Regions from separate parts of the Bradyrhizobium sp. 6(2017) genome, predicted to be linked through region 4. Evidence: predicted binding sites of a transcription regulator. Region 4 holds the regulator's gene; each other region holds the start of a gene.
The links. The regulator LexA, encoded in region 4, represses DNA repair genes until DNA is damaged. The targets are predictions, from matches to a motif close to TGTTCNNNNTGTGTTCNG.
Positions count from the first base shown of each region.

Region 1: the regulator LexA is predicted to act here: its motif matches at 1,125-1,142, upstream of G6P99_RS00970 (YifB family Mg chelatase-like AAA ATPase).
Region 2: the regulator LexA is predicted to act here: its motif matches at 1,536-1,553, upstream of G6P99_RS23195 (single-stranded DNA-binding protein).
Region 3: the regulator LexA is predicted to act here: its motif matches at 1,418-1,435, upstream of G6P99_RS08390 (ribonuclease T2 family protein).

Region 1 covers NZ_CP049289.2:205,733-211,412, forward strand. The annotation lists gene G6P99_RS00965 (DUF3800 domain-containing protein) at 1-443, shown strand, start outside; gene G6P99_RS00970 (YifB family Mg chelatase-like AAA ATPase) at 1,193-2,731, shown strand; gene G6P99_RS00975 (hypothetical protein) at 2,931-3,449, shown strand; gene G6P99_RS00980 (PAS domain-containing hybrid sensor histidine kinase/response regulator) at 3,553-5,680, shown strand, end outside.
Region 2 covers NZ_CP049289.2:4,983,199-4,988,878, forward strand. The annotation lists gene G6P99_RS23185 (outer membrane protein) at 1-224, opposite strand, end outside; gene G6P99_RS23190 (outer membrane protein) at 530-1,273, opposite strand; gene G6P99_RS23195 (single-stranded DNA-binding protein) at 1,728-2,213, shown strand; gene G6P99_RS23200 (DUF2306 domain-containing protein) at 2,466-2,864, shown strand; gene gyrA (DNA gyrase subunit A) at 3,078-5,680, shown strand, end outside.
Region 3 covers NZ_CP049289.2:1,777,014-1,782,693, reverse strand. The annotation lists gene G6P99_RS08405 (DUF3617 domain-containing protein) at 1-361, opposite strand, end outside; gene G6P99_RS08400 (hypothetical protein) at 406-705, opposite strand; gene G6P99_RS08395 (hypothetical protein) at 870-1,364, shown strand; gene G6P99_RS08390 (ribonuclease T2 family protein) at 1,479-2,165, shown strand; gene G6P99_RS08385 (23S rRNA (adenine(2030)-N(6))-methyltransferase RlmJ) at 2,426-3,286, shown strand; gene G6P99_RS08380 (cold-shock protein) at 3,547-3,759, shown strand; gene G6P99_RS08375 (outer membrane protein) at 4,032-4,655, opposite strand; gene uvrC (excinuclease ABC subunit UvrC) at 4,919-5,680, shown strand, end outside.
Region 4 covers NZ_CP049289.2:5,391,835-5,397,514, forward strand. The annotation lists gene glp (gephyrin-like molybdotransferase Glp) at 1-1,073, shown strand, start outside; gene lexA (transcriptional repressor LexA) at 1,306-2,010, shown strand; gene G6P99_RS25255 (hypothetical protein) at 2,354-2,782, shown strand; gene G6P99_RS25260 (hypothetical protein) at 2,945-3,172, shown strand; partial or broken gene G6P99_RS25265 (ComEC/Rec2 family competence protein) at 3,169-4,867, opposite strand.

The DNA of each region.
Region 1 (5,680 bases), 4.8 Mb from region 4:
CCGACTTCTGCGAGCAGCGCTCCTACCGCGACTATGGAGAGTCGCGCACTGTACGCCTTGAATTTGCGCGCCGTAAGGGCCTGAGATACGGGCACCTACAAGCGTATCTATGTTGGCTAAGAATGCAGAGCAAAGCCAACGCGTTGTTTTTGCGGCGGGGTGATCTAAAATGGTCTGTGGTGGACCCAATTCACCAGATCGCCGCCATCGATAATTCCGAACGTGCTGGCCTTCAATTGAGCGATTCAATCGCCTCGTCGTTCTATCAGTCGGTCACTAGCGCTGATGTCTCTCCAGCTATCGCACTTGAGCCCCGAATGGCGCGAGGTCGCAACGGTCAGGTTTTTGAGTACGGACTCAAGCTAATGCCCGACAACTTTCTCAGCCGCGCGACTCCTGAGCAGAGACGCATTTTCGATCACTACAAGGCGGCCACGAAATGAATAAATCAATTTGGGGCCGTTTGATCGCCTTAGCCGTGATTGAGTTGGTAATAGGCGCTATGTGGCTGTTCGGTACTGTCAACCCGGCGGTTTTCGCTGTGCTGACGATTGGCCTGCCCGTACTGGCTCTGACTGTGGCTCTGCCAATAGTGTTGTTGATCCGGTCCAATCGTTCTTCAACTCAAAACAGGCCGCCCTCAAATTTGAACTAGCCACTATTGCCCGAAACAGGCCAGTACCAAAAAGTGAGGCAGGCCCCCGGACCCTGAGGACACCGCTGGTTTGTAGTCCCACCCTCAAGGTGAGGCATCCATACGGCTGTCACGCAAAGCGTGACTCGGGTTACTTCCGGCGTTGCCTGCCTCGTGATTTTGTACCAGATTCCGGCTTTTGAATCAAGTAGTTAGATAACCTATTGACCGCGAATCACTTTTCGCGCCGCGAGAAATCGAACGCTAGCTGTACGCCCTTAGCGCGCATTCGATTTCGCCCGCCTCTCCAGCTTACCGGGCCGGTGAGCGATCAGCGGCACGATACGTGAGTCGCTTGCCGGTCGCACGCCATCGGTCCCTCAATCGGGTGCCACGTCCCTCCGGCAGGATCAGCGAGAGATTGCGTGTCCTAGCGGAGCCGGATTTCGGCTCGGCGGCGCATCTGGGGACGGCGCGCGTCGCCCCCGGATGTTCCCTTAATGTTCTTGCGCTGGGCGGCCCGCTCCGCTACCTTGGGTGGCGGAAGATAGGGGCAGCATGGTCCAGCGGGTTTCTACCGTCGCTTTCGAGGGGATCGAGGCTCGCGCGGTCGACGTGCAGGTGCAGGTCGCGCCCGGACTGCCGGCCTTTGCGATCGTAGGCCTCCCCGACAAGGCGGTGTCGGAGGCGAGGGAGCGGGTGCGCTCGGCGCTGATCGCCTCTGGCCTCGCACTTCCAGCCCGCCGCATCACCGTCAACCTAGCGCCCGCCGACCTGCCCAAGGAAGGCAGCCATTACGACCTGCCGATCGCGCTCGGCCTGATGGCGGCGATCGGAGCGATCCCGCCGGATGCGCTCGGTGGCTTCACCGTGCTCGGCGAGCTCGGGCTCGACGGCTCGATCGCGCCGGTGGCGGGCGTGCTGCCTGCTGCGATCGGCGCCAATTCGCGCGACGAGGGATTGATCTGCCCGGCCGCCTGCGGCTCGGAAGCCGCCTGGGCGAGCCCGGACATCCAGATCATCGCAGCTCACTCGCTGATCCAGATCGCCAATCACTTCAAGGGCACGCAGCTGCTGTCACGCCCGCAGCCGAAGGTGCATGAGCGCGAGGAGACGCTTCTGGACCTGCGCGACATCAAGGGCCAGGAGAGTGCCAAGCGCGCGCTCGAGATCGCGGCCGCCGGCGGGCATCATCTGCTGATGATCGGCTCGCCCGGCGCCGGCAAATCGATGCTGGCGGCGCGGCTGCCCTCGATCCTGCCGCCGCTGTCGCCGTCGGAGCTGCTCGAAGTCTCGATGATAGCCTCCGTCGCCGGCGAGATCCGCGACGGCGCCCTGACCGCGCGGCGCCCGTTCCGCAGTCCGCATCACTCGGCCAGCATGGCGGCGCTGACCAGCGGCGGCATGCGCGCCAAGCCCGGCGAGATCTCGCTCGCCCATCAGGGCGTGCTGTTCCTCGACGAGTTGCCGGAGTTCGATCCGCGCGTGCTGGATTCGCTGCGGCAGCCGCTGGAGAACGGCGAGGTCTCGGTGAGCAGGGCCAACCATCGCGTCACCTATCCGGCGCGCTTCATGCTGGTCGCGGCCATGAACCCGTGCCGCTGCGGCCACGCCTATGAGCCCGGCTATTCCTGCAAGCGCGGCCGGCTCGACCGCTGCACCGCCGACTACCAGATGCGGATTTCCGGCCCGCTGATGGATCGCATCGATCTGCGGATCGAGGTGCCGGCGGTGACTGCGGCGGATCTGATCCTGCCGCCGCCTGCGGAGGGTTCGGCCGAGGTCGCCCGGCGCGTCGCGGCCGCACGCGACATCCAGCTCGCGCGTTACGCGGCGGCCGGCATGCCGAATGTCCGCACCAATGCGGAAGCGCCGAGCTCGCTGCTCGAGACCATCGCGCAGCCCGACGCGCATGGACAGAAGCTGCTCCGCGAGGCGGCCGACACCATGCACCTCACCGCGCGAGGCTATCACCGCGTGCTGCGGGTGGCGCGCACGCTCGCCGATCTCGACGGCGCCGAGACGATCGGCCGGCTGCACCTCGCCGAGGCGCTGTCCTATCGTGCATTGGCCGACGATTTGCGCCGCGCGGCGTAGCGTTTTCCGGCGAAGCCTGTCCCGCACTTGATGCGGGATGGGCACCGGTTCGCATGAAGAAAACGCGTCAGAACCGAAGCTCTCTCCCGTTTTCCGCCCGATGCCCGCCGCGTCAACGCGGCAGTAACCACTCTCATTTACGCTCCGCAAACCATAAGCACCGCGATCCGCGGCGCGCTTGGGTCGAGCGAGTTGTGTCATGTTGCGTTTGAAGATTCTGGCCTCGGTGGTCCCGCTTGCCGTGGCCGCGGTATTTGCCCGCGCGGAATTGCTGCCGGGTCCCCGGCCCTGCATCGAGGTCGGCGGCGCAACGATGCAGATCGCATCGATCTCCTGGCTGGCCCAGCTTCACGTCGGCTTCACCGACGATCCCGGCCTTGCCACGGTCCGAGTCCAGATCGCCGACAGCGCCGAGGCCGCCGACTTCACCGTAATCGACGACATCGACGATGCCGAGGCCGGCGCCTGCGAAAGCAACGCCGTGCCGCAGCTGATCGGGATTTCCGGCAATCCCTCGGCGAGCGATCCGGTAATCTACCTTTCGCATGACGGTCCGTCGGACTATCGCGTCTTCGTGCAGTCGAAGACGTTTTCGGCCCGCGATGCCGCGGCCCTGATCGTCAGCGCCCGCGGCGAACACCGCCGCCTCGAATCCGCGTCGCTTGCACCTCGCGCGCCCTCCGCCGCTCGGGTCCTGGCAGAGTTAACCCTCCGCTAACCCTGTTCCGAGGGCACCGCGAAACGGCCACCAACTTCAAGCACTTTGCAATGTGACCGACGCATCGTCATCGGCAGTTCAAGCACTCTCAGGGCCACCATTGATGGGGCGTTTCTTCCGGATCAAGTTGCGCCTTCGCCGCTTCCTGCGGCGCCATTCCTGGGTCGCGACGATCGTCCGGTCCTTCACGATCTTCTCCATCGCATTCGGCAGCGCCTTCGGGTTCATCTCGGGCGCCCTCTCGCAGCAAAGCGGCTATGACCCCAATGCATTCGCGATCGGGGTCAGCTTCCTGTTCGCGCTGGCCTGCCTCTGGATCGTGACGCTCGGCATCCGCCTGCGGCTGATGCGGCGGAGGTTGCGCACCATCGCCATGCACAATGAGGCGATGGCCGACCGCAACTGGGAACTGCAGGAAGCCGAACAGCGCGCCTCTACCCTGTTCGAGGCGCAGGACGATTTGATCGTGCTGCGCGACCTCGACGGCCTCATCACCTACGCCAACGACGCCTATTGCGAACTGGCGCAGTCCTCCCGCAGCGAATTGATCGGCAGCACCGCCACGCTCAAGCTGCTCGAACAGGGCGACACCGCGCTCGAAGCCAACGGTACGCGGGTCTACGACCAGAAGATCGAAGGCCCGTTTGGGCCGCGCTGGATCGCCTGGCGCGAGGGTCTTGTGCGCAACGATGCCGGCGCGCCCGCGGAGATGCAGAGCGTCGGTCGCGACGTCACCGACCGCACCGAGAGCGAGCGGGCACTGGCCGAAGCGCGCGATCAGGCTGACGCCGCCAACCGCGCCAAGTCGCGCTTCCTGGCGATGGCGAGCCACGAGATCCGCACCCCGCTGAACGGCATCATCGGCATGAGCGGATTGCTGATGGACACGCAGCTGACGCCGGAGCAGACGACCTACGTCAAGGCGGTCAAGACCTCCGGCGACGCGCTGCTGGCGCTGATCGAGGAGCTGCTCGACTATTCCAAGATCGAAGCCGGCAAGATCGATCTCGAGCACCGCGCCTTTGCGCTCTCCGGCCTGATCGAGGACATCACCGAGCTGCTGGCGCCGCGCGCGCAGGCCAAGGGCATCGAGATCGCCGCCTATGTCGACGAGCGGCTGCCGATGCAGGTGGCCGGCGACGCCGCACGGCTGCGTCAGGTGCTGCTCAATCTCGCCGGCAACGCCATCAAGTTCACCGCGAGCGGCGGCGTGGCGCTGATCGTCGAGCCCGGCATCTGGCCGAACGAGATCAGCTTCCTGGTCCGCGACACCGGCATCGGCATCGCACCGGAAGCGCAGCAGCGCATCTTCCGGGAGTTCGAGCAGGCCGACGACCGCATCGCGCGCAGCTATGGCGGCACCGGCCTCGGACTTTCGATCAGCGACCGCATCGTCAAGCGAATGGGCGGCCGCATCACGCTCGCGAGCACGCCGGGCTCGGGCTCGACCTTCGAGGTATCGATCCCGCTCGCCGCCGCCGACACCGGCGAGGCCAACAGCTTCGCCGCGCCCGACCTCGCTGGCCAGTCGATCATGCTGGTCGCGCCGCACAGCATCGAGGTCTCGCTGATCTCGCGGCGCTTGCAGCGCTGGGGTGCGCAGACCTGCATCGTGTCGGACACCGGTGTCGCCGAGGCGCTGTTGCCGGAACGAAGCTGGCACGCCGTCCTGATCGACCACACGCTCGGCGCGCCGGCGATGGAGGCGTTTGCCCGCGCGGCGCGCCTGCATGCGACCCACTGCATCGTGATGTTCACGCCGGCGACGCGGCAGGAGCTTTCGGCCTCCGAGACGGCCATGTTCACCGGCTATCTGGTCAAGCCGCTGCGCGCGGCCTCGCTCGCCACACGCTTGATCGCGTCGCCCGAGATCGCGGCACCGAGCCTTGTCGGAGATCAAAGCCTTGCGATCGAGGCGATGGCCGAGCCCGCACCCGCGGCGGCCGCACCGCCGGACAAGGGGCTCTCGATCCTGGTCGCCGAGGACAATGAGATCAACGCGCTTTTGATGCGCTCGCTGCTCACGAGGCTCGGCCACAACGTGGTCATCACCACCAATGGCGAGCAGGCGATGGAATCCTGGCTCTCGGCGACATCAGCCGGCACGCCCTATGATCTCGTGCTGATGGACATCCAGATGCCCCGCCTCAACGGCATCGAGACCACCAAGCAGATCCGCGGCCATGAGGCCGGCCAGTCCGGCCGCCGGACCCCGATCCTGGCGCTGACCG
Region 2 (5,680 bases), 410 kb from region 4:
TAGCCGATGGTGCCGCCACCGAAGCCGCCTTCCATCTTCGGATTGCCGGAATCCTCGCTGGCATAGCCACCGAAGCCGCCGATGTAGAAGCCGGTCCAGTTGTAGATCGCGGCCGGCGGCGGAGCCTTCACGTAGGGGGCGCGTGCAGCCATGTCGGCGGCCATCGCAGGTGCAAAAGTGCTCAGTGCGAGCATGCCGGCCGATGCCAGCAAAACATTCCTGATTTTCAAAGTCCGAGTCCCGTTTTCTTGCCCATTTTCTTGTCCCTCCAAACATTGGAGGGAGCGTCACGGGAATGTTGCGTGACGAGCAAAAGTTTCTACACAGAAATCGCGGAGGTTGTGTAACCGGGAAACCACAATGCACGGAAAACGAGCGCGCGAGGTGCGCACGTACCAATAGGAGAGCCGGCGCGAGGCTGGCTCCGGTCTCCGATGCTATGGACCGGGGCGTTCGGCCGTTCGATCGCGCAAACAAAAAGGCCGGCGCAACGCCGGCCTTTCGTCTGGATCAGATCCGCTGCGTGCGATCAGTAGCGCGGAACGACCGGGCCACCCCACTTGTAGTTCACGCGGACGGTGACGAAGTCGACGTCCTGGCGGTCGCGGATGGTGCTGAACAGCGCGCCATTCGGGGTGGTGAGGTTGTAGGTCTTGTCCTGCATGAACAGGTGGTCGTATTCGATACCAGCGGTCCAGTTCGGCGCGAAGCCGACTTCGATGCCGGCGCCGATGGTGCCACCCCAGCGGGTGTCGGTGGCGCGGCCGCCGAGCGCGCCGGTCGGCGTGAAGTAGGTGCTGAAGCGGTTGTCGGTCAGCGCTGCACCGCCCTTGGCGTAGAGCAGCACGTTGTTGACGGCGTAACCGATCTGGCCGGTGAACAGGCCGAACGCGTCGATCTTGCTCTGGTTGGTGAACAGGCCCGGGAAGATCGCGCTGCCGTTGCTGCCCTTCAGGTCAGCCCAGTCGCCCTGCGCTTCGAGGCCGAACACCCAGGTGCCCGCCTGCCAGCGATAGCCGATCTGACCACCGGCGACGCCGCCCGTCGCATCGTGGCAACCATCCGATCCGATGAAAGTGCCGCCCGGGAGCTGATCCCAGCAATTGTGGCTCGAACCCCAACCGCCGTTGGCGCCGATATAGAAGCCGCTCCAGTCATAGACGGCGGCGATCATCGGCGGCGCCTTGGTATAGGGGCGGGCAGCCAGATCGGCCGCCGCCGCCGGCGCGGCGAACGCAATCAGAGCAACGGTCGCGAGCAAAAACTTCTTCATCATCAATCCCCAGCTTCCCAAATCGGCTTCCAACTGGTCCCGAAGCACGATCTCAGACGCGAGCGCCCGCGCCATGGTTGGAATCTATACGCTGATTCAACCGGAAACGCCGTCTCCCAAATGCAACACTCGCGGAAGAAGTGCCGACCACGCAAGGTGCTGATTTTGTTGCAAGTTTTCTGAGTGATCACTGCGGGGCAACCGCTGATCCCGTGACCGGCGGCCACGCCAACGCCGTCGCCGGCTGCTACGGCAGGTTGTGGCGAACAAAACTGGAACGGTGACGGCGGCGATGCTATATCTCGATCTCAATAATCGTGGATAACCGCGCGACGGCAAAGGCGTCGGGCCGGCGCCGGCGTATAGGGTCATCCACGACGCCTGCAATGTAAGTGGCGAAGGTTGAGAGTGGCGGCCGATGTCCGGCGCCCGGTTTTTGAGTGGAGATGATGCGATGGCGGGAAGCGTGAACAAGGTGATCCTGGTTGGAAACCTCGGCAAGGATCCGGAAATCCGGCGGACGCAGGATGGCCGTCCGATCGCAAATCTGTCGATCGCCACCTCGGAAACCTGGCGCGACAAGGGCACCGGCGAGCGCAAGGAAAAGACCGAGTGGCACCGCGTCGTGATCTTCAACGAAGGTCTCTGCAAGGTCGCCGAGCAGTATCTGAAGAAGGGCGCCAAGGTGTACATCGAGGGTCAGTTGCAGACCCGCAAATGGACCGACCAGAGCGGCGTCGAGAAGTACTCGACCGAGGTCGTGCTGCAGGGCTTCAACTCCAACCTGACGATGCTCGACGGGCGCAGCGGCGGAGGCGGCAGCTTCTCCGATGATGGCGGCAGCGATTTCGGCTCGGCCGGACCGGTCAGCTCGGCGCCGCGCCGTGCAGTCGCCGCAGGCGGCCGCAACAGCGATATGGACGACGACATCCCGTTCTGACGAGATCGCGCCTCCCACATTCTGTCAGGCGTCGCCCTCGTGAAGATCATTTCCCGGGGCGGCGGTACGACGTGCGAGGGAAGTCCTTTGTGTGGACTATGAGGATAATCTCGTATCAATCTGATATTACGTGATTATCGGAAGATGCCTTTGCGGGTTCCCCGTGCTTTGACACAGGCTTATGTGAATGATATTTACATCGGCCTGCGGCGAGCGATGCCTGGCCGCGCGCATCACCCGAGGGCCGCCATCATGAGCCTCGCGCCATTGCTCGACGCTGCGCCTGCGATCCCGTTCCATGCCTTCGCGGCGATGGCCGCCTTCGTGCTCGGCTCGATTCAGCTCGCCGCACCGAAGGGCACGCTGCCGCACCGGACGCTCGGCTGGATCTGGGTGATCCTGATGCTGATCGTCGCAGGGAGCTCGTTCTGGATCCACCAGATCCGGCTGCTGGGCCCATGGAGCCCGATCCACCTGCTGTCGATCTTCTCGCTGGCGATGCTGGTGCTCGGCGTGACGGCCGCGCGAAGCCACAATGTCCGCCGCCACAAGTTCACGATGATCGGCATTTTCTTCGGCGCGCTGGTCATTGCCGGGCTGTTCACCTTCATGCCCGGGCGGATCATGCATGCCGTGATCTTCGGCCAGTAACTGAGCGAAAAAGGGCATTGCGAAGCCGGTTCCGCCTGGTCTTCGCGAGCTCGCATTTTGCTACGCAGAGCAGGCCCGCCAGGAACCTGCAATGTCGCCGGTAAGTGCATGAAAAAACGAAGGGAAAAACGGCTTGCCGGAGCCGCGTAAGGGTGGTTATCAGGCCCTCGATACGCTATATGATTCCCCAACAGAACTGACCGGATTTCCCCTTTGTCCGAACCCGAAGACGACAAGCCCGGCGAGCCGCCGGTGCCCTCAGATATTCGTCCCGTTTCCATTCTCGACGAGATGAAGAAGTCCTACCTCGATTACGCGATGAGCGTGATCGTGTCGCGTGCGCTGCCCGATGCGCGCGACGGGCTGAAGCCGGTGCACCGGCGCATTCTCTACTCGATGCATGAGCAGGGACACACACCGGACAAGAAGTACGTGAAATCGGCGCGCGTCGTCGGCGACGTGATCGGTAAGTATCATCCGCACGGCGACCAGTCGATTTACGATGCGATGGTCCGGATGGCGCAGGACTTCTCGCTGCGCGTGCCGCTGATCGACGGGCAGGGCAATTTCGGCTCGGTCGACGGCGATCCGCCTGCGGCCTATCGATATACCGAGGCCCGGCTGACGAAGGCGGCGCTCGCCGTTCTCGCCGACATCGACATGGACACCGTCGATTTCCAGCCGAACTACGACAATTCCGAGCGGGAGCCGTCAGTTCTGCCGGCCCGGTTCCCGAACCTTCTGGTCAACGGCGCCGGCGGCATCGCAGTCGGCATGGCGACCAACATCCCGCCGCACAATCTCGGCGAGGTCGTCGACGCCTGTGTGGCGCTGATCGACAACCCGGCGCTTTCGATCGACGAGCTCATCAACATCATTCCCGGACCGGATTTCCCAACCGGTGGCGTCATCCTGGGACGCCAGGGCATCCGCTCGGCCTATCACCTCGGCCGCGGCTCGATCGTGATGCGCGGCAAGGTGGCGATCGACACCATCCGCAAGGATCGTGAAGCGATCATCATCACCGAAATTCCCTATCAGGTGAACAAGGCGACGATGGTCGAGCGGATCGCCGACCTGGTGAAAGAGAAGAAGATCGAGGGCATTGGCGATCTGCGCGACGAGTCCGACCGCGACGGCTATCGCGTCGTCATCGAGCTGAAGCGCGAAGCGGTGCCCGATGTGGTGCTCAACCAGCTCTATCGGTTCACGCCGCTGCAGTCGAATTTCCCCGCCAACATGCTGGCGCTGGATTCCGGTCGTCCGCAGACGATGAATCTGAAGGACCTGCTCACCATCTTCGTCGCGTTCCGCGAGCAGGTAGTGACCCGGCGGACCAAATTCCTGCTCGGCAAGGCGCGCGACCGCGCCCACATCCTGGTCGGCCTTGCGATCGCGGTCGCCAATATCGATGAAATGATCCGCGTCATCAGAACCTCGCCCGATCCGAACACCGCGCGCGAGGCCCTGATGTCGCGCGACTGGCCGGCGCGCGATGTCGAAGCGATGATCACGCTGATCGACGATCCCCGGCATCGCATCAACGACGACGGCACGCTCCGGTTGTCGATGGAGCAGGCGAGGGCGATCCTCGACCTGCGGCTGCAGCGACTGACCGCGCTGGGGCGGGACGAGATCTCCGAAGAGCTCGACAAGCTCGCAGCCGAGATCGCCGACTATCTCGACATCCTGCGGTCGCGCGCCCGCGTTCAGGCGATCATCAAGACCGAACTGGCCGAGGTGAAGCAGCAGTTCGCAACCCCGCGCAAGACCGTGATCGTCGAGCAGGAAGACGAGGTCGAGGACGAGGACCTGATCCAGCGCGAGGACATGGTCGTGACGGTGTCGCACGCGGGCTACGTCAAGCGCGTGCCGCTGTCGACCTACCGGGCGCAGCGCCGCGGCGGCAAGGGCCGCGCCGGCATGCAGACCCGCGACGAGGATTTCGTCTCGCGCCTGTTCGTGGCGTCCACCCACACGCCGGTGCTGTTCTTCTCCTCGCGTGGCCAGGTCTACAAGGAGAAGGTCTGGCGGCTGCCGATGGCAGCGCCGAATGCGCGCGGCAAGGCGCTGATCAACATCCTGCCGCTGGAGCAGGGCGAGCGTATCACCACGATCATGCCGCTGCCGGAGGATGAATCCTCCTGGGGCAATCTGGACGTGATGTTCGCGACCACCAGCGGCACCGTTCGCCGCAACAAGCTGTCCGACTTCGTCGACGTCCGCCGCTCCGGCATCATCGCCATGAAGCTCGGGGAGGGCGAGGCAATCGTCGACGTGCAGATCTGCACCGAGCGTGACGACGTGCTGCTGACCGCCGCCGGCGGGCAGTGCATCCGTTTCCCGGTCACCGATGTGCGCGTCTTCACCGGCCGCACCTCGATGGGCGTGCGCGGCATTGCGCTGGCCGAGGCCGACAAGCTGATCTCGCTCGCGATCCTGCGCCATGTCGAAACCACTTCCGACGAGCGCTCGGCGTATCTGAAGATGCGCCGTGCGGTGGCCGGCGAGACCGCGGCCGAGGAGCCGGTCGAGGCGGAAGGTGAGGAGACGGCGAACGACGCGATCCAGCTGTCGCAGGAGCGCTATGCCGAGCTGTCGGCGGCCGAGCAGGTGGTGCTCACGGTCTCCGTCAACGGCTTCGGCAAGCGGACCTCGTCCTACGAGTACCGTACCACCGGCCGCGGCGGCAAAGGCATCGTCGCGATGAGCGTCAACAACCGCAACGGCAATTTGGTGGCGTCGTTTCCGGTCGAGGACGCCGACCAGATCATGCTGGTCACCGACAAGGGCCAGCTGATCCGCTGCCCGGTGGC
Region 3 (5,680 bases), 3.6 Mb from region 4:
AATGCGAGGTGCTCTTGACCATGTAGGCGGAATTGAAGTCGCCGACGATCTCGGCGTGGCTCTGCACCGTCATGCCGGCGACGCTGCAGACGGAATCGCTGACATAGCCGGTCGCGGTCTTCTGGATATCCTGCTTGGAGCAGACTTCCTTGGCCATCGGCGATGCCGCCGCGCTCATTTCCTTGTCGGTGGTCTCGTCGGTGCAGTGCTGCATGGTGATTTCCGGCATCGGCCCGCCGGTACGCAGCATTTTCATCTCCCACAGCCCGGCCTTGCGGGTCGGCAGGTCGACGGCACTTGCGGCGCCGGCGGACAAGACAAGGCAAACAGCCGAACCAAGCAAGGCAAGCTGTCGGGTCATGCGGTGAGCTCCCGGCTGAACGATCGGAGAATGGAGCGGCGCGCTCAGTAGAGCGTGCGCACCGGCCTCTGAGCCGCGCCGTAGGGCACCCAGCGGCACGCAAAGGAGAGATAGCCGCCCGGATAGCGCTGCACCGCAAGGAACTTCACCACCTTGCCGTAGGAGGCGCAGTGATCGACAGCGAGCTGCCGGGCGTCGCTCTGGACCGCCAGCGTATAGGCGATAATACCGCCGGTATCATTGCCCTTGAACGGCGGCACCGGCTGCATCCAATCGGCTCGCGCCGGTACGACGGCCAGCATCCCGCAAACGGCAACCAGGCACGCGGCCAATTTCCTTCGCATCGCAGACTCCATTTCGCTTGAAGCAACATAGAGTGCGCCGGCCACCGTGAAAAGAACGAGCCGGTCGCTAGAAGTGGACTTCTCCGCAGGTGTTGCCGCGCTGCACTTGACCTTGCCGGGGCTTCGCGGCACCGTCCGCGCATCGGATCATCGGGTGGATTCCCATGCGCAACCTGTTCAACTCTCGCACTAAACTCGGCCAAAAGCTTGGCCTCGGCGCCGCACTCGTGGTCGGCCTGCTGGCGTTCGGGGGTACGGCCGAGGCCGCCAATCCGTTCGAGCTGAATTTCTGGCTGTCCGGCCCGCGCTATGACGGCAATGTGGCGCCCTGCGAGAGGGCGCTGAGGGTCATCAGCGAGCAATTCCAGGAAAAGGAAGCCACTTTCTGGAATTCGCCGCTCGTGATCACCGGCTTCAACCGGATCCACGAAACCGCCTTCCGCCCCTGGCAGGCCGACAATATTCCGCGTCGCTATTGCTCGGGCGACGTGATGTTGAGCGACGGCAAGGTGCGCGGCGTACACTATTCGATCATCGAGGACGGCGGTTTTGCCGGTGTCAGCGACTCACTCAGCCTCAGCCCAGGCGTCGAATGGTGCGTGACCGGGCTCGACCGCAACTGGGCCTACAACCCGTCCTGCAAGGCCGCCCGGCCCTAATCTCCGACCAGATTGCTGACAGCAGAAGCCGCCGCCATTCAGACGGCGGCTTTTGTTCTTGAAATGTTCCGGTGGCCTGTTAGGCTCCGGGCGGTCGAGTGAGGGGAGCGTTTGATGCCGCGGTTGGTCACAATTTCCCGATTTCTGATTTCGATTGCCTTTGTTCTATGCGGTGCGGTGGGGGCATCGGCCCAGGATCGCCGCCAGAATGCGCCGGGCGAGTTCGATTTCTACGTATTGTCGCTGTCGTGGTCGCCTTCGTTCTGCGAGGCGGCGAGCGAGCGCGGCAACAATGGCCGTGGCGCGCAGGCCCAGTGCAGCGGACGGCCGTATTCCTTCGTGGTCCACGGCCTATGGCCGCAATATGAGCGGGGCTTTCCGGAATACTGCCAGCGGCCCTCGCCGCGGCTCGCCCGCAACATCATGACCTCGATGCTCGACCTGATGCCGGCGCCCGGGCTGATCTACAACGAGTGGGACAAGCACGGCACCTGCTCCGGCCTCGGCGAGCGGGCCTATTTCGAAGCCATCCGCAAGGCCCGCGCTGCGGTGAAGATCCCCGAGGAATTCCTGCAATTGTCGGAGCCGAAGACGATCGCGCCCGACGAGCTGGAGGCGGCGTTCATCAAGGTCAATCCGGGACTCAGCAGCTCGGCGATCGCGGTGACCTGCGACAGCAGGCGGCTCAGCGAGGTGCGGATCTGCCTGAGCAAGGACCTGCAATTCCGTTCCTGCGAGGAAACCGACCGCCGTGCCTGTCGCCGTGATCAGGTGCTGATGCCGCCGGTTCGCGGCGGCTAGAGCGTTTTTGAGCGAAAACCTGTCCCAGACTTGATCCGGGATGGGCACCGCTTCGCGTGAAGACAACCCGTCAAAACAGGAAGCTGGAGCTCCGGTTCTGATTTCAGTCAGAACCGAAAATGCTCCAGCCCATTGCTTCGCGCCATTGCGAGGAGCAATCCATGACTTTCTCATGGTGAGACGGATTGCTTCCGTCTTCGCTTTCCGGACTTCGGCGGACAAAGTCGCTCCCCCCGCAATGACGTGGTAATTGCTATCCCATGAACTACCGTCACGCCTTTCACGCCGGCAGCTTTGCCGATGTCATCAAGCACATCGTGCTGGTACGCATGCTGACCTATCTGCAGGAAAAGCAGGCGCCGTTCCGCGTCATCGACACCCATGCCGGCGCCGGACTCTATGACCTGACATCGAGCGAAGCGCAGCGCAGCGGCGAATGGCTCACCGGCATCGCGCGGCTGATGCAGGCGCGACTCTCCGACAAGGCGCTGCCGCTGATCGCGCCGTATCTCGACATCGTCAGGGCATTCAATTCGAGAGGTGAACTGAAATCCTATCCCGGTTCGCCGTTGATCGCGCGTGCGCTGCTGCGGCCCCAAGACCGCCTCACCGCCTGCGAGATCGAACCGACGGCGCGCAAGCAACTGATCGATGCGTTGCGGCGTGATGCGCAGGCGCGCGTCGTCGATCTCGATGGTTGGACGGCGCTGCCCGCATTCGTGCCGCCGAACGAGCGGCGCGGTCTGGTGCTGATCGATCCACCGTTCGAGGCAAAGGATGAGTTCGAACGACTGGCCCGTGCTTTCACTGAAGCGTTCGCGAAATGGCCGACCGGCGCGTATCTTTTGTGGTACCCCGTAAAATCCCGGAGGGCCACCGACGAGCTCGCGCACAGCGTTGCCGCAGCGGCAGCAACAAGCCAGCCTGCCGGCAAATGCTTGCGTTTGGAATTCAGTGTGGCACCGCAAGAAACCGACGGCGGCCTCGTATCCACCGGCCTTTTGATGGTGAATCCGCCGTGGACGTTGGCAGGTGAGCTGAAGATCATCCTGCCCGAACTCGAGAAGCCGCTCGGTCAAGGCGGCGCTGGCCGCTTCAGACTCGAGACGCTCAAGGCTTAATCCGCAGCACCCACTGAAAAGTTCGAATTGATCGTAGGCAACGCGCGCGGAACCGTATTATGCTCATCCTGTTACGACTGGCTTTACGTTCCGCTTCCGCGAATGGTTGCGGCGGAGTGACAAGGCCGAAATAAATCCAGGCAGACCGGCGGCGTGACACCGGCCTGTTCAGGTGGCCAAGCTTCCGACAAGCGAATGTCGGTCAACCGCTACGCGGCGTGCGCGTAGCGGTGGAGCAATACGGGGGAGGAGTTTTCCCGATGGCCATGACTGGGACAGTCAAGTTCTTCAACGGAGAGCGTGGCTACGGCTTCATCAAACCTGACGATGGCGGCCGCGATGTGTTCGTTCACATCACAGCTGTCGAGCGTGCAGGATTGAAGGACCTGACTGAAGGACAGCGCATTACGTTCGAGGTTGAACCAGACAAGAAGGGCAAGGGCCCGAAGGCGGTCAACCTGGTGGTTTCATGAGGAGCGCTCGCGGCGCGCGGCTCGTGATGAACGCCAAATGAAGCGTTGCGTGTGATTTGACTGCCGGGCGCGGGGCTCGCGCTCGCTGCGTGACCACCTGCATGATGCGGACGCGACTGGCGGTGCCCGCATAACCGACACGTGCGGCGCGATTGGCTTCGCGAACGCCGTGGCGTGCGTGCTGCTGCGCATGATGTCCACGTCATCAGCACAAAGAAAAACCCGACCGCGCGAGGCGCGGCCGGGAGTTGATATCTGACGTTTTCTTGTTCTCAGAAGTGATAGTTGATGCCGGCGCGAACCAGGCTGAAGCTGTAGCCGTTCGACGCGCCGCCGGTAATCGTGAAGTTGCTGCTGGCGAGATCGATGTAGAGATACTCGATCTTGGCGCTCCAGTTCGGGGCAAAGCCCATTTCGGCGCCGGCGCCGACGGTGAAGCCCGCATTGGTATGCGTCTCCGAAATGCCGAAGGTTTCGCCGCGCAGCTCGCCGAAGGCGAGACCGCCGGTTGCGTAGAACAGCACGTTGTTGACCGCATAGCCGGCGCGGCCGCGCACCGTGCCGAACCACGGATTGGAGAACTTCCAGGGCGCGAACCGATCGTCCGCTGCGGAGCCCTGGATATCGGCTTCGATACCGAACACCCAGGGGGTGCCGTTCTGGAAATTGTAGCCGGCCTGCACGCCGCCGGCGAAGCCGGACGGCTTGGTCGGGTTGTTCTCGACCGAACCCCAGCCATAGCCGATGTTGCCGCCGAGGTAAGGGCCGGCCCAGCTATAGGCGTTGAGCGGCTGATGGACGGTATAGGGCGATCCGTAGTTGAGGTCGGCCGACGCCGCCGAGGTCGTCCAGCCTGCGACGATCAGTGCCAGCGCACGCGCAACCAACCGGGTCATTATACTCTCCACCACGCAACTGCCGCAGCCCGCCGGCCAAGGCCAGCGTGGTTACGGAATTCCACTTTTTTCGCTAAGGTTTATCGAGAGTTTTAAGTTAAAGGGCTGTTAAGCCCGGTTACCGGCCCGCTCATCAATCTTAACAATGTGTTACCCACCCACCCGGGTCGACCCGCGGGGTCGGTAACCTCCTGCAATCGGGCTTGTTTTTCTGGCGCCGCCAACGCTGGCGAGCGGTCGCCCAAGCGCTTAATTTACGGCCCATGGTTCACGATTCTCCCGAACGTCCGACGCCGGCCCCGAAGCCACGGCGCGGTTCAAAGTCCGACCTGCCACAGGACGATCCGACGCTCGACACGAGCGACGTCGATCCCGAAACCTCCGCAGCCGAGGAGGAGGATGAGGCGCGTCTGCCGGACGCTTCGGACGACGCCACCGAGGCGGTTGCCGAGGGCACGCTCTCGGTCGGGCACGCCGCGATCGAGAACGCGGTTCGCCTCGCCCCGACCTCGCCCGGCGTCTACCGCATGCTCAACGCCGCCAACGACGTGCTCTATGTCGGCAAGGCGAAGAACGTCAAAAAGCGGCTGTCGTCCTATGCGCGGGCCAACGCGCCGCTGCCGGCGCGCATCCTGCGCATGATCGCCGCGACCACGCATGTCGAGATCGTCTCGACCACGACCGAGACCGAAGCACTGCTGCTCGAAGCCAATCTGATCAAGCAGCTTCGCCCGCGCTTCAATGTGCAGCTGCGCGACGACAAGTCGTTTCCCTATATCCTGATATCAGGCGATCACTGGGCGCCGCAGATCCTCAAGCATCGCGGCGCGCAGTCGCGGCCCGGACGCTATTTCGGCCCGTTCGCCAACGCGGGCGCGGTCAACCGCACCATCACCGCGCTGCAGCGCGCCTTCCTGATCCGCTCCTGCACCGACGGCTTCTTCGAAAGCCGCACCAGGCCCTGCCTGCTCTATCAGATCAAGCGTTGCGCCGGCCCCTGCACGCGCGAGATCGATTTCCCCGGC
Region 4 (5,680 bases):
CGGAGCCGATGTCGGCCATGGACGGCTACGCGGTGCGCGCCGCCGATGCGGCTCATCTCAAGGCCCGTCTCAAGGTGATCGGCGAAGTCGCCGCCGGCCGGCCGTTCGAGCGGACGCTCAGTGCCGGCGAAGCGGTGCGGATCTTCACCGGCGGCGTCATCCCCCATGGCGCCGACGCCGTCATCATCCAGGAAGACACCCGGCTCGACGGCGACCACATCTCGATCACGGAGGCTGCGAGCCCAGGACGGCACATCCGCCCGGCCGGCGTCGACTTCCGTGAGGGCAACCTGCTGCTGAACCGTGGCAGCCGCCTCTCCGACCGCGCGCTTTCGCTGGCGGCCGCCATGAACTATCCGGAACTCGCGGTGCGCCGCCGCCCGAAGGTCGCGGTGCTCGCCACCGGCGACGAGCTGGTGATGCCGGGCTCAAGGCCCGGCCCTGGCCAGATCGTCTATTCCAACGGCTATGCGCTGCGGGCACTGGCGCGCGCCGAAGGCGCCGAGACCGTCGATCTCGGGGTTGCCGCCGACACGGTGGCAGCGACCACCGCCGGCATCCGCCGGGCGCGCGAGACCGGCGCCGACATCCTGATCACCACCGGCGGCGCCTCGGTCGGCGACCACGATCTGGTCAAGCAGTCGCTGGAGGCCGAGGGCGTCGCGATGGCGTTCTGGCGGATCGCGATGCGGCCCGGCAAGCCGATGATGCACGGCCGGCTCGGGGCCATGCGGGTGATCGGCCTGCCCGGCAATCCGGTATCGTCCTATGTCTGCGCCTTCCTGTTTCTGGTGCCGTTGATTCGGGCTTTGAGCGGCCGGAACACGATCCATCATGTCCGCACGACCGCCCTGCTCGGCCGCGACCTCGCCGCCAACGACCAGCGCGAGGACTATCTGCGCGCGCGTCTCGAGGAGCGCGAGGACGGCGCGCCGATCGCGACTCCGGTGATGCAGCAGGATTCTTCGCTGCTCGGGAATCTCGCTGCGGCACGGGCACTTCTGGTGCGTCCGCCGTTCGCCCCCGCCGCCGCCAAGGGCAGTGAATGCGAGATCCTGATGCTGCCTGAGTGAGGTTTTCGCGGGCTAGCCGATTGCGCGCCGCCTGATGCGTTCACCGGAAATTAAGTGGTTGCGGAACACATATCGAACATATAGTGTCCGTTCATGATTTGTTTCGAGTGCTGGTGTCTACAATCGGGAAGCCGCCAGGGAGCATTGCGCTCCCGAGATCAGGCCCCGTCTGAAGGCCCCAACTGAAGAGTCTCGGAATCGAACGACGCTACCAACCGGGGGAATACTCGAGATGCTCACGCGCAAACAGTACGAACTTCTGCGTTTCATCAATGAACGTCTGAAAGAGGCCGGCGTGCCGCCCTCCTTCGACGAGATGAAGGATGCGCTCGACCTGCGCTCGAAGTCCGGTATCCACCGCCTGATCACTGCGCTGGAGGAGCGCGGCTTCATCCGCCGCCTGCCCAACCGCGCCCGCGCCATCGAGGTCATCAAGCTGCCCGAGCTGTCGGCCGGCGGCGGCAACGGCCGCCGTGGCTTCACGCCAAGCGTCATCGAGGGCACCCTCGGCAAGCGCAGCAGCACGCCGCCGATCGCCGAGGACGACGGCAACCGTCCGGTCGCCGTCCCGGTGATGGGCCGGATCGCGGCCGGTACGCCGATCGAGGCGCTGCAGACCCGCAGCCACACCATCAGCGTGCCGCCCGACATGCTCGGCTCCGGCGAGCATTATGCGCTTGAGGTACGCGGCGACTCGATGGTCGACGCCGGCATCCTCGACGGCGATATGGCGCTGATCCAGCGCAACGACGTCGCCAACACCGGCGACATCGTGGTGGCGCTGATCGACGAGGAGGAAGCCACCCTGAAGCGCTTCCGCCGCCGCGGTGCATCGATCGCGCTCGAGCCGGCCAACACTGCCTATGAAGTGCGCATCCTGCCGCCGAACCGGGTCCGCATCCAGGGCAAGCTGATCGGGCTGTATCGCAAATACTGACGGCGGCGGAGCATGATCCGGAAAAGTGCGAAGCGGTTTTCCGAAAAGACCATGCTCGAACAGACATATGGAGCGGGATGACGATTTGAAGAAAAAGTCGTCCCGATCCAGGAACGAGCAACAGATCGGATCGTTCCTTGGAAGATAGCGCAGCGTGCGGACCAGCTTGGATGCGCCCCGATACCTCTCGCGCAGTGTAGCGCGTTTGTGATTGAGGCGTTCGACGGCCAGTCGTACAATCGCCCAGAAACGAGCAGACACTCGTTTGCTATCGTCCACTCTGGTAGAGGCCTGCGCCTCAGGGAGAGGCACGGGTCGCTACCTCGAAAAGAGGAGCCATCCGATGTGTGACTATAGTCTGCACGCCGTGGCATCGCGCCCCGCCATTGTCGGAGAGACGCTGATCACCACGACTTTCCGCGGCACGTCGACCCGCGGCTTTGCTTCGGAGAACGATCCCACTGTCGCGGTCTGCATGCTGCCGGGCACCGAGCTCGCTTTCGCCGAGAACGTTCGCTACGACAGCCGCTGGATCTGGACCAAGACGATGAATTTCCGCGTCGGCGTGTTCAACGAAGTCGAGCCCGACGTGCCCGATCGCCATCATGATGCGGTCGAATTCCCCGACGGCAGCCATGTTCTGGTAACCCAGCTCGTCGAGGGACAGCGCGTCAGCGTGCTGCAGTTGCCGGCACTGCATCCGCAGGTCGAGCACAAGCCGAAGGTTGTGGAGCGGCGCCCCTCCGCATTCGCGTCGCTGTTTTTGGGTTGAGCGCATCGTCGCCGCGGAATGAGCCATTCGGCGGCGGATGACCTTAAGCGATTTCGAGCGACCCCGGATTTCCGCTTCCGGGGCGCATGAGGAGATTTGCATCGGCGAGCGCCTTGGCGCATCATCGCGTACGGAAGACGTGCACTCACGGAAACCTGCGCAGTGGTCGACAAGGTCACATGGCAAAAGGCTGGACGCGTCACCGAGCCGGGCCGCTACTTGTTCCGGTTCGGCTGGCTGACAGTGACGGCCGATGATCTCAAGGTCTGGGAGCAGTTTCCCGAGGCCGTCTTCACCCTCGTCAAGAAGCCCGACGCCGGCCCCGATTCCGACGAGTACCATCTCGGCCTGTTCGAGCTGCCGACCGGCACCTCGCCCGGCAACGGCTAATCATCCCCCTGCAGGTCGGTCTCGGCCGGTGTCGCATCGACTGCGGGCCGCGGCGCGGCGGCGGGTGTACGGAGGACCGTCTCGCTCTCGCCGTCACCGGGAACCGCCGGCGACCACGGCCGGTCGATCCCGCCGGGCTTCACCGCATCGATGGCGTAGCCGTCCCTGTTTCGCCGTAGCACCAGCGCACCGTGGCGCCGCAGCCGCTCGGCATCGATCACCGAGGCCGCGCAGCCCTGCGGCGCCGGCCGCGCGGTGACGATCAGCGCCGCCCGCTCGCAATCGTCGGCCAGCGCCTCCGGCCGCATCGCCAGTGCGACGAAGGCACCGCCCGGACCCTGGGTCGCGCAGCCGCCCGGATCGCAGGAGACGCCCTCGCCGAGCGACGCATCGGCGGCGGTCCGCGCATCGGCATCCGCCGCCAGCCATTCCTTGACCAGGAAGGCATCCTTCGCGCTATGCATCAGATGCAGCCGCCCGTCGCCGCCGCGTACCGCGACGTTCCGGCCGTCGGCGGAAATCAGGACGTCAGGCAGCGGCACCCTCACCGCCCAGACTGTGGCCACTACCAGCAGCACCGCGCCGGACCAGCGCAGCGGCGTGCGCAGCAGTCCGAGCAGGATGATGCCCGCGCTTGCGACGATCAGCGGCCCGATGCCGAACGCCGCCATCCGCCCCACCGCGCCAGGCAGCGCGGCGACCCATTGCGTCACCAAAATCATCCAGTCGATGCCAAAGCCCATGATCGCCCAGAACACGCCATCAAAGCCGAACGGCATGGCGAGGAGGCCGAGCAGGCCCGCCGGCATCACGATCGCCGACACCACCGGCATCGCCGCGAGGTTGGCGAGCAGCCCGTAAGGCGTCACGCGATGGAAATGGAACGCGGCGTAGGGGGTCGTCGCCAGCCCCGCCACCAGCGAGGCCAGCATCAGCATCGTGAGCTCGCGCCCCCCCCCACAGCGCGACCCGCGCGGTCGCCGAATGGTCGGGCGAGGCCAACAGGTTCGGCAGCCCGATCTGCACCAGCGCCACCAGCCCGAGCGTTGCGGCAAACGACATCTGGAAGCTCGGATGCACCAGCGCCTCCGGCGCGATCACGAGCACGATCAGCGCCGCCACCGCCAGGGTGCGAAAGGTGATCGCGCGGCGGTCGACCATCACCGCGATCAGCACCACCGCCGTCATGAGGAACGATCGCTGCGTCGCGACCTCGGCTCCCGACAGCAGAAGATAGAACGCCGCGGCGACGAGCGCGGCCGCGGCCGCCCATTTCTTGATCGGATGTGCCGCCGTGAGCATTGGGAACAGCGCGAGCAGCGCGCGCACCGCGAAGAACACCACGCCCGCGACCACGGCCATGTGGTAGCCGGAGATCGACAGCACGTGGCCGAGCCCCGAGATGAACATCGCATCATTGACCGGCGTCGAGATCGCGTCGCGCCGGCCGGTCAGCAGCGCGGTCGCGATCGCGCGCTGGTCGCCGTCGAGCGTGGTGCGGATGCGCGCATCGATGGCGTCGCGCAGGCCTTGCATGAAGGCGGCATAGCGCAGCGCCAAGCCGCCGGCCGCCGACGGTTCCCTGGTCTTGACTGCGCCCATCACGAAGCCGGAGGCGCCGATGCCCTGGAAATACAGGTCGCGGCCGAAATCATAGGAGCCCGGACGCTGCGGCCCGAGCGGCGGCATCAGCCGCTAGCGATGATGATAAGCAATTGATATTGCTAGATTAAAATTGAGTTAGACGGTTTGATCCACAACTCAACCCACAAAACAACGACGACCCCGGCGGGGGCGCCAGGCCGGGGTCGCCATTCTCACTCCCGGCGGGGTTGGGGGAGCTCACAACCGGGAGCAAACAAACTACGCCCGATATCGCCACTCGTTCCTGTGCCCTTTGGCGCACTAGCCGGCTCCATAGGGATACTTCGTGTGGTGCGCACCAGAGGTAGTGCTGTCCTAAATCGGACACTCGCAAAGCGGAACTGGGACACCTTCCGGTTGTTAATTGCCTGAGCAGTAGATCCCTTATCGGAGGGCGAGTTCAGATGTGGCTGCATCATATTCGGATGGACGGGGTGGAGATTGCCTTCGCCGGGACTATGGCTGTGTCGTTCATCGCGCTTCTTGCCAGCATCGCGTGGCTATTGATGGGATGACCTAGGAGGGAAACTAGGGACACTGTTGCACGCAGGCTATTGCGGGAGGATCAGAGGGGGCACAGCATCGAAGCTGCCGACCTCCAAGAGATAAATCGGCGGATCAAGTAACGGCCCCAGCACCGGCCCCCCAGGCCCCAGAGGTGCTGGGGCCGCTTCCATTTGGAACATGGGCGGGACGGCTACAGTTATCGCAGGTTCGGTGCCGGCCAGCGGTACCGGACGATGAACCAATCGCGCTAACTCGGCCTCAGCTTGTATCCCTCGCTGGGGCCGCTTCCTTGGGTACTCGCGACGGGGAACTGTCGCCTCGGGTTCGCAAAGAGACCTGGAGCTGGTGCGCCTTCAT